Rhizobium lentis: one gene and its partner. The protein of the gene in region 1 interacts with the protein of each later gene in a pairwise test. Links are inferred from orthologs where the notes say so. Each region holds a gene or a part of one and is shown in the gene's direction. Other genes may lie near its edges.

Region 1 (5,408 bases):
CGATCTCGTCGCCGCGGGTTTTTTCCGCAACGGCGCTGGCAAGATCGCCGTTCATGATGCGCCGCATGCTTTCGCTGACCGCTGCGATGCCGCGGCGGATCGATCCGCCATGGACATATTGCAGGACGGCCATGGTGAGGATGGCGAGGATGCCGAGCCCGATCTGCAGGTGGAGGGCTCGCTGCGATGTTTCATTCGCAGCCTGGACGTGCTGATGGGCAAAGGCGGTGCCGTCGGCGGCAAGCTTGTTAAGTGTATTGCTCAGTTCTTCGCCGGCGCCGTCGATCGTATCATCGATCTTGTCGAATTCGGCATCGGGCGCTCCCTGCTGAACCAGTGCGACGAGATCGACCTCGATCGCCTTGCGCATTTCGGCGACATCGGTGTCGTAGTTCTTCAACAGGTCGGCATCGTTCATCTCGCCGGCATGCAGACGTATGTCTTTCGAGCCATTGGATAGTGTGGCCAGAGAATCGGCCATCAGCTTGATGCGCGCCGGTTGTACCGTCTTGTCATCCTTGTCGACGATGGTGTCCATCGCGGCTAGCACCAGGGTCAGGTTCGCAAGCCGCATGTCGTTGATGCGGTCGACGCTCGCCTGGATCTCGCTGGCGCGGCGCAGGCCGGCGTCGATACGGGCGTTTTCGTACCAGCCGACGCCGAGCATCGTCCCGAAGCCGAAAAGAGCGGCACCGCCGAGCGTCCAGAGCCGCTGGCTGACCGACAGGCTCTTGCGCACTGCTGAATTCGTCATGAAAAGACCCCTCCACAAACCGCTTGGGTTTATGTTTTCCTACCCTCATGCGGACGTCCGGGGTTTTCGCCACACGGCAGACTTCATGTCAGAACGGCTCTATCGGGCCGCACGCACTGCGAAATATAGATATGACGGCTTAAGTCTTTCCTAACGATACCATCTTGAGATTGTCTGTCCTGCTGCGATCCAAGCCATTCCAAATGCAGGCAATTTTTGAAATTTTCTCATTTTAGTGGGACGGCTTTTCGACAGTTGCCGCGCTGTCCGGTGAGACAATAAATCACGGGTCAGAAAACATATTCTTGAATTGCGTGTATACGGCCGAGACTATAATCACGCGGAACGCGTAAGCGCGTAGCGATCTTTCAGATTCGCTCCTCGCGCTTTAGCTCTTTGTTTTTACGCATGTCGTTATCGCAAAACCGCTGCGCGCTTTTGCGCGACATGCTCGGGGGTGGGCGGCGCATATCCGCCGGATCGAGGTTCATGCCAATGAAGACATTCCGCATCGTCATCTGGGTCGCTGTGTTGATAGTTGCCGCGTTTCTCGGCGGGTTCACGTATTATCTCAACAAAACGGGAAACGTGGTGGCCGAGGCTCCGTTCGGCGTGCCCTTTACCCTGGTCTCCCAGAGCGGTCAGCCGATCACCGAGCAGGCGCTGCGCGGCAAGCCTACGGCGCTGTTTTTCGGCTTCACCCATTGCCCCGAGGTTTGCCCGACGACGCTCTTCGAGCTGGACGGCTGGATGCAGAAGGTCGACCCCGACGGCACCAAGCTGCAGGCCTATTTCGTCACCGTCGATCCCGAGCGCGACACGCCCGAGATCATGAACCAGTATGTTTCCAACGTGTCCAAGCGTATTACCGGCATCTCGGGCTCTCCCGACAAGATCGCCGAGGTCATCAAGGGTTATCGTGTCTACGCCAAGAAGGTCCCGGTCGACGAGAAGGATCCGAACGGTGATTACACGATGGATCACACCGCCTCCGTTTTCCTGCTCGATTCGGCCGGGCGCTTTTCCGGAACGATCGCCTATGGTGAAAACCCGGACACGGCGATAAAGAAGCTGGAGAATCTCGCCAGCAAGGGGTGATAGGGCGCTTGCCCGACCGTGGCGGGTAACGGAAACGGGAAAGACCGCATATTGTGAGTGAAATCCGCCTTTACGTGTCGACGACCGAAAACGAGGCCGAACAAATCCTCGACCTCTTCACCGAAGTCTTCGGCGAAGAAGACTTTGCCATCGGCACCACCGAGATCGATGAGAAGAAGGATATCTGGGAAGCTTCGGTCTATATGATGGCCGAGGAGGAGGCGGATGTGCGCTCCCGAGTCGAGGCGGCGCTGAAGACCACGTTTCCCGATGCCCGGCTGCAGCGGGAGGTCATTCCTGATGTCGACTGGGTGGTGAAATCGCTGGAGGGATTGAAGCCCGTCAGAGCAGGGCGCTTTCTGGTGCATGGTTCGCATGACCGCGACAAGGTCCGCTCCGGCGACATCGCCATCGAGATCGATGCCGGCCAGGCCTTCGGCACCGGCCATCACGGCACGACGGCCGGCTGCCTTGAAGTGATCGACGCCGTGGTGCGCTCGCGCCCGGTCCGCAACGCGCTCGATCTCGGCACCGGCAGCGGCGTGCTGGCGATAGCGGTGCGCAAGCTCAAGAACATACCGGTTTTGGCGACCGACATCGATCCGATCGCAACGCGGGTCGCGGCTGAGAACGTGCGCCGCAATGGCACCGCGTCGGGTATCGTCACCCGGACCGCGCCGGGTTTTCATTCGACGGCCTTTTCCGAGCACGGCCCCTTCGATCTCATCATCGCCAATATTCTCGCCCGACCGCTGATCAAGATGGCGCCGCAGCTCGCCACGCATCTTGCACCCGGCGGCTCGGTAATTCTCTCGGGGATATTGGCTGCGCAGCGATGGAAAGTGATTGCCGCCTATAGCGGCGCGAGGCTTCGCCACGTCAGGACGATCTGGCGGAATGGCTGGGTGACAATCCATTTCGATCGGCCTTGACGAGGCTTCCTTTTCTCCCCAGCGGGGAGAAGATGCCCGAAGGGCAGATGAGGGGGTGAGCGGCGAGCTGCGAATGCGCTGAGCGTAAGCGAAGGGCAATGAATGGTATGCCGTGCGGCCCCCTCATCGCCTCGCTGTCGCTCCGGCACCGACCGGGGTTGAGCCACGGGTCTCAACCCGTCCTTCGGACCCCCGCTGGGAGAAGAGACTCGCCGCGACCTTGGTCATACACAGCATAGCGCTTCTCATGCTTCCCAAGACAAAAGAAAAGGCGGCGCCGATGGCACCGCCTTGGACCGGTCTATCCGGTCGATGCCCGCGAGCTCAAGGGGAGGAGCGCTCGAGCGGGCTCTACTGCATTCCAATAGGCCTGTCCGGGAGGGAGGAGACGGACGGGCTTTCAGACTTAGAACGCGTAGCTGGGAGCGCCCTTGTGGCGCGTGGCGCGCTGGCCGGCGCCGAGCAGCCTCAGGCTGTCGTCGTTCTGCGGCCGGCGGGCGCCGATGACGTGACGCACGGTCTGGCGTTCGCCAGCCTGCACCGGGCTGCCATATGCGAAGCGCGAGAGAGAGGCGGTCATTTCAAAAATTCCTTTGTTTGCTGGTCCGTCCGAACCGTTCGATGGCGTCTATATAGCTATTCTGAAACGCGGAGGCAGAGGCTTTTGCTCATGGGAGCCATGCGGCCAATGCATAAAGCGTGCCAAATTAACTTTTGTCGTCACAGTTCTGTCAAAATATTGAGCGGGCTCAATGGTTTCGACTCGTTTGTCGCTTTTTCTCCCCATCGATTGAAATTTCGCTAACATGGCGGCTATCCATTCACCGGATTCGTCTCAACCATTCGGGTTTCCAGCATGTTCCAGTCCTTCGACGTCACCTCCACGCCGCAGTTCGGCAGGGATCGGGTATCGGCGCTGCGCGCCACTTTCGATTCGCTCGGCATCGATGCCTTCCTCGTGCCGCGCGCCGATGAATTCAACGGCGAATATGTTCCTGCTTGTTCCGAGCGGCTGGCATGGCTGACGGGCTTTACCGGTTCGGCCGGTATTGCGCTGATCCTGCGCACGCAGGCGATCGTCTTCGTCGACGGGCGTTATGTGACGAAGCTTGCCGAACAGGTCGACGGTTCGGTCTTCTCCGGCGGCGATCTCGTCAACGCGCCCCCGCATGTCTGGCTTGTCGCAAACGGAGCCAAGGGCCTGCGGCTCGGCATCGATCCCTGGCTGCATTCGGGGGCGGAGGTTCGCCGCCTGGAAAGGGCGCTTTCGGAGATCGGCGGCACGCTGGTCTTCCTGCCGCACAATCCGCTCGACAAGCTCTGGAGCGACCGGCCGGCCGAGCCGCTCGGCGCCGTCACCATCCAGAATGTCGCCCAGGCCGGCGTGCTGGCGAGCGACAAGATCGCGACGATCGCCGCCGATCTTTCGAAGAGGAACCTCGCAGCGGTACTGATCGCCGATCCCTCCTCGGTTGCCTGGACCTTCAACATCCGCGGCGCCGACGTGCCGCACACGCCACATCCGCTGGCGCGCGCCATTATTCATGCCGATGGGCGCGCCGAGCTTTTTCTCGACAAGCGCAAGACCGGCATCGAGGCCGAGGCCTATCTCGGGCAGATTTCGACGCAGCTGCCGCCCTCGGCGCTGGAGGAGAGGCTCACTGCCGTGTCCAGGGATGGCGGCCGCGTGCTGATCGATCCCGACATCGCTTCCTACGCGCTCGCCGAAATCATCCGCAAGGCGGGCGGCGAGGCAGTGGAGGGCGTCGATCCTGCCAAGCTGCCGCGTGCGGTGAAAAACGACGTCGAGATCAACGGCTCGGCCGCCGCCCACCTGCAGGACGGGGCGGCGATGGTGGAATTCCTCTATTGGCTGTCGCAGGAAAAACCCGGCACGGTGAGCGAGATCGCTGCCGCCGAGCGTCTCGAAGCGGTCCGCGCCAGCGTCGGCCAGAGCATGCAGAATCCGCTGAAGGACATTTCCTTCGATACGATTTCGGGTGCGGGCGAACATGCGGCGATCATGCATTACCGCGTGACGACCGAGAGCAACCGGATGATCCGGGCCGGCGAACTCTTCCTGATCGATTCCGGCGCGCAATATATCAACGGCACGACCGACATCACCCGCACCATCGGCATCGGTCCGGTTTCCGAGGAGCATCGCCGCTTCTTCACGCTGGTGCTGAAAGGCATGATAGATATCAGCACGGCGCGTTTCCCGAAGGGCACGCGCGGCTGCGACCTCGATCCGCTGGCGCGCATCGCGCTGTGGCGGGCAGGTGCCGATTTCGCCCATGGCACCGGTCATGGGGTCGGCTCCTATCTGTCGGTGCATGAGGGGCCGCAGCGCATCTCCCGGCTTTCGACGCAGGAGCTGTTGCCCGGCATGATCCTCTCGAACGAGCCGGGCTACTACCGGCCAGGCAGCTTCGGGATCCGTATCGAGAACCTGATCTATGTGCGTGGTGCCGAGGAGGTCGACGGCGGCGACATGGCCATGCTCAGCTTCGAGACGCTGACCTTCTGCCCGATCGACCGCAGCCTCGTCATCCCCGAGCTTCTGACCCATGACGAGCTGCAGTGGTTCAACGACTACCACCGCCGCACGCGCGAGGCGCTGA
Region 2 (4,584 bases), 3.3 Mb from region 1 along the record:
CCTGATCAAGCCCGACAACGAGACATTCCGCATCAACACGATGGGCACCTACAATGTCATCGAGGCGGCGGTGAAGCTCGGTATCCGTAAGATCATCGTCGCGTCGAGCGAGACGACCTACGGCGTCTGCTTTGCCGAAGGCCATCGCGATTTCCACCAGTTCCCGCTGGAGGAAGATTACGACGTCAATCCAATGGATTCCTACGGCCTTTCCAAGGTGGTCAACGAAAAGACGGCGCGCGCCTTTGCCGAACGGTCGGGCTTCGACATCTATGCGCTGCGCATCGGCAATGTTATCGAGCCGCACGAATACGAGCGGTTCCCGACCTATTTTGCCCATCCCGAGATGCGCAAACGAATCGCCTGGAGCTATATCGACGCTCGCGACCTCGGACAGATCTGTCATCTCTGCATCGAGAAGGACGGGCTCGGCTACCAGGTCTTCAATGCCGCTAACGATACGGTGTCGGCCAATACACCGTCGAAAGAGCTTGCCAAGCGATTCTTTCCGAACGTGCCTTTTACCCGCGAGATCGGCGAATACGAGGGGCTGCTCTCCAACCGCAAGATTCGCGAGGTGCTGGGCTTCAAGGAAGAACATGACTGGCGGAAATATGTGAAGGTCTGAATGCTCTCCGGCCGCACGATCGCGAAGCCGGCCGCGCGCAAATTGAGCAGAAGGGCTTTGAAAACCGAAAATCGGGCTTGCCAATCCGCTGCCGCCGTCTTAAAGGGAGCGCCATGCATTTCAGCAGCGATTTGCGGGTCTTGGCCCGGGCGCTGAAGGATGGGCATGAAGGGGTATAGCTCAGTTGGTAGAGCGGCGGTCTCCAAAACCGCAGGTCGGGGGTTCGAGCCCCTCTGCCCCTGCCATCTTCCTGAAACGGACAGCGCGGCCGTGCTCGCGGCATTCCGGCGGGGATTGATCGGTGGCAACTAATTTCGTCAAACTTCGGTTTCCCTCTTGTGTATTCGGGAATCGGTGTTTATTTAGGGTTCAACAGACACGCGGTGCGTGGGGCTGATAGTTTCAGCTTTACGCGCCGTAATTGCGTGGGCAGTCGATGGCATCCAAATCCAATCCATTTGCGTTTCTGCAGCAAGTGCGCTCCGAGACGTCCAAGGTCACATGGCCGTCGCGCCGCGAGACGATGATCTCCACGGTTATGGTTCTTGTGATGGTGGTTTTCGCCGCGCTGTTTTTCTTTGCCGCTGACCAGCTGATTGGCTGGGCTCTGAGCTTCGTGCTGAATACCGGCAACTGATACGGGTGGAGATGAAAATGGCGGCACGTTGGTACATCGTCCACGCGTATTCGAATTTTGAAAAGAAGGTGGCTGAAGACATCGAGAACAAGGCTCGCCAGAAGGGGCTTGAGCATCTGTTCGAGAAGATCCTTGTGCCGACCGAAAAGGTTGTGGAAGTGCGTCGCGGCCGCAAGGTCGACAGCGAGCGCAAGTTCTTCCCGGGCTATGTCCTGGTCCGCGCCAATCTGACGGACGAGGCCTATCACCTGATCAAGAATACCCCGAAGGTTACGGGGTTCCTTGGTTCCGACAACAAGCCCGTTCCGATTCCGGATTATGAAGCCGAGCGCATTCTCGGCCAGGTTCAGGAAGGTGTCGAGCGGCCGAAGGCTTCCGTTACCTTCGAGATCGGCGAGCAGGTCCGCGTTTCCGACGGCCCCTTTGCCTCGTTCAACGGCACGGTTCAGGATGTGGACGAGGAACGTTCGCGCCTGAAGGTGGAGGTGTCGATCTTCGGCCGCGCAACGCCGGTCGAATTGGAATACGCGCAGGTCGAGAAGGTCTGATTGCGAGAGTTTGGAAGCCGGCCTTGCGGCCTGTTTCCCGCGGACCTTGTCCGCACCCGCGTGGAAGGTGAGGGGTCTTAGCCGGGCCCTAATGATCCGCACCACGCAACCGCAGCCGCCGGAGCGATCCGGCATCACGGGCCGGGCGACCGGCCGTTCATGAAAGGCAGAGAGATATGGCTAAGAAAGTTGCAGGCCAGCTCAAGCTTCAGGTCAAGGCAGGATCGGCAAACCCGTCCCCGCCGATTGGTCCGGCGCTTGGTCAGCGTGGCATTAACATCATGGAATTCTGCAAGGCGTTCAATGCCGCCACGCAGGAAATGGAAAAGGGTATGCCGATTCCGGTCGTCATCACCTATTACCAGGACAAGTCCTTCACCTTCGCGATGAAGCAGCCTCCGGTCAGCTACTGGCTGAAGAAGGAAGCGAAGATCACGTCCGGTTCCAAGACGCCCGGCAAGGGCGCAAAGGCTGGTACCCTCACCAAGGCTCAGATCAAGACGATCGCCGAAGCCAAGATGAAGGACCTGAACGCAGCAGATATCGAAGGTGCAATGGCGATGATCGAGGGCTCTGCCCGCGCCATGGGCCTGGAAGTGGTGGGTTAAGACCATGGCAGGCAAGCGCACTCAGAAGATCAACGAAGGTGTTGATCCGACCAAGCTCTACGCTCTGACGACCGCCATCGGCATGGTCAAGGAACGGGCTGTCGCCAAGTTCGACGAAACCATCGAAGTCTCGATGAACCTCGGCGTTGACCCGCGCCATGCGGACCAGATGGTTCGCGGCGTCGTCAACCTGCCGAACGGCACCGGCCGTACGGTTCGCGTCGCGGTCTTTGCTCGTGGCGCCAAGGCTGATGAAGCCAAGGCTGCCGGTGCCGATGTTGTCGGCGCCGAAGACCTCGTCGAAATCGTCCAGGGCGGCAAGATCGAATTCGATCGCTGCATCGCTACCCCCGACATGATGCCGCTCGTCGGTCGTCTCGGTAAGGTTCTCGGCCCGCGCGGCATGATGCCGAACCCGAAGGTCGGCACCGTCACCATGGATGTTGCCGGCGCCGTCAAGGCGTCCAAGGGCGGTGCTGTCGAGTTCCGCGTCGAGAAGGCTGGTATCGTCCATGCCGGTATCGGCAAGGCTTCCTTCGACGCCAAGGCTCTGGAGGAAAACATCCGTGCCTTCGCCGACGCCGTCATCAAGGCGAAGCCAGCTGGCGCCAAGGGCAACTACGTCAAGCGCGTGGCGATTTCCTCGACCATGGGCCCGGGCGTCAAGATCGAAGTCGGCTCGGTCACCGCAGCTCCGACTGCATAAGTTTATCGCCGGGCTTTCGCCTGGTGAATTGAATTTCCGGCCTCGCAAGGGGCCGGAATATTCCGGAGAAATCCGGAATCCTGTCCGAGATTGCAGGTGGTTTTCCCTTAATCACTTGGCCTGCATGAGACGGGTAAGACCCGAATTGCATGAAGTTCGCTTCTCGTAACTCGGTTCGAGCCTTGGATGCCTTGTGCCTCTTTAGCCTTGATTGGCGCGGAGCGCGAGGGGACAGGATCCTCAAGCGTCGCTTGGGATCTCTTTTGATCCCGGGAGGCAAAAGGCAACCCGGTGGGTCCGTTCAAATGGTCCCGCCAACTGGAGATAGGCAGTGGAAAGAGCGGAAAAACGCGAATTCGTCACGGAACTGAACGAAGTCTTCAAGGCTTCGGGCTCGGTTGTCGTGGCCCACTATGCTGGTGCTACAGTCGCACAGATGAACGATTTTCGTTCGAAGATGCGCGCTGCTGGCGGCGCCGTCAAAGTCGCGAAGAACCGCCTGGCCAAAATTGCCCTTCAGGGTACGGAAGCGGAAGGGATTTCCAATCTCTTCAAGGGTCAGACCCTCATTGCTTACAGCAATGATCCGATCACCGCTCCGAAGGTCGTCATGGATTTCGCCAAGACCAACGACAAGATCGTGGTTCTCGGCGGCGCCATGGGCACGACAACGCTGAACGCCGAAGGTGTCAAGTCGCTTGCGACCCTGCCTTCGCTGGACGAACTGCGTGCGAAGCTGCTGGGCATGATCCAGACTCCGGCTACCCGCATCGCAGGCGTTGTTGCAGCACCGGCAAGCCAGCTTGCTCGCGTGTTCTCGGCCTACGCCAAGAAGGACGAAGCCGCTTAAGGCGGTTTTTCGCTGTACATACTCAACAGTTCGAACCGAACAAAGGAACTAGAAAATGGCTGATCTCGCAAAGATCGTTGAAGACCTCTCCTCGCTGACCGTCCTGGAAGCCGCTGAGCTTTCCAAGCTGCTCGAAGAAAAGTGGGGCGTTTCCGCCGCTGCTCCGGTAGCTGTTGCTGCCGTTGCTGGTGGTGCAGGCGGTGCAGCTGCTCCGGCTGAAGAAGAAAAGACCGAGTTCGACGTCATCCTGACGGATGCCGGCGCCAACAAGATCAACGTCATCAAGGAAGTCCGCGCCATCACCGGTCTCGGCCTCAAGGAAGCCAAGGACCTCGTCGAAGGCGCTCCGAAGGCTGTCAAGGAAGGCGTTTCCAAGGCTGAAGCCGCCGACATCAAGAAGAAGCTTGAAGACGCTGGCGCCAAGGCCGACGTCAAGTAATCTTGGACTGCTCTTGGGAGGCGGTATTTACTGCCTCCCATTTGCCGTTTTTCTGAACGAATTACCCAAAAGCCGCGTCAAAACGGCTTTTGGGTAATGGGTTCTTCAAGAGGATAGTCTCGCACCGAGGGCAGCACAGCAATCCGAGCTGAGCGTTTTCGGGAGTCG

The links.
Region 2: the proteins of J0663_RS01655 (region 1) and rplK interact in binary tests that used the Escherichia coli proteins (3 or more experiments, as listed by UniProt). The link is inferred for Rhizobium lentis from one-to-one orthologs.

The regions. Positions count from the first base shown.
Region 1 is NZ_CP071454.1:317,325-322,732, reverse strand. What follows is about bases 952-3,844. They hold J0663_RS01655 (50S ribosomal protein L11 methyltransferase), read left to right. Parts: upstream 952-1,905; coding sequence 1,906-2,784; downstream 2,785-3,844. Other genes in these bases: J0663_RS01645 (aminopeptidase P family protein), read left to right, coding at 3,641-3,844; J0663_RS01650 (hypothetical protein), read right to left, coding at 3,191-3,364; J0663_RS01660 (SCO family protein), read left to right, coding at 1,250-1,852. Outside these bases: J0663_RS01665 (methyl-accepting chemotaxis protein), read right to left, coding at 1-754; more of J0663_RS01645, read left to right, coding at 3,845-5,408. UniProt on the Escherichia coli protein: Methylates ribosomal protein L11.
Region 2 is NZ_CP071454.1:3,594,465-3,599,048, forward strand. What follows is about bases 994-3,705. They hold rplK (50S ribosomal protein L11), read left to right. Parts: upstream 994-1,989; coding sequence 1,990-2,421; downstream 2,422-3,705. Other genes in these bases: secE (preprotein translocase subunit SecE), read left to right, coding at 1,065-1,265; nusG (transcription termination/antitermination protein NusG), read left to right, coding at 1,283-1,813; rplA (50S ribosomal protein L1), read left to right, coding at 2,426-3,127; rplJ (50S ribosomal protein L10), read left to right, coding at 3,459-3,705. In the rest of the region: J0663_RS17230 (NAD-dependent epimerase/dehydratase family protein), read left to right, coding at 1-628; more of rplJ, read left to right, coding at 3,706-3,977; rplL (50S ribosomal protein L7/L12), read left to right, coding at 4,033-4,416. UniProt on the Escherichia coli protein: Forms part of the ribosomal stalk which helps the ribosome interact with GTP-bound translation factors.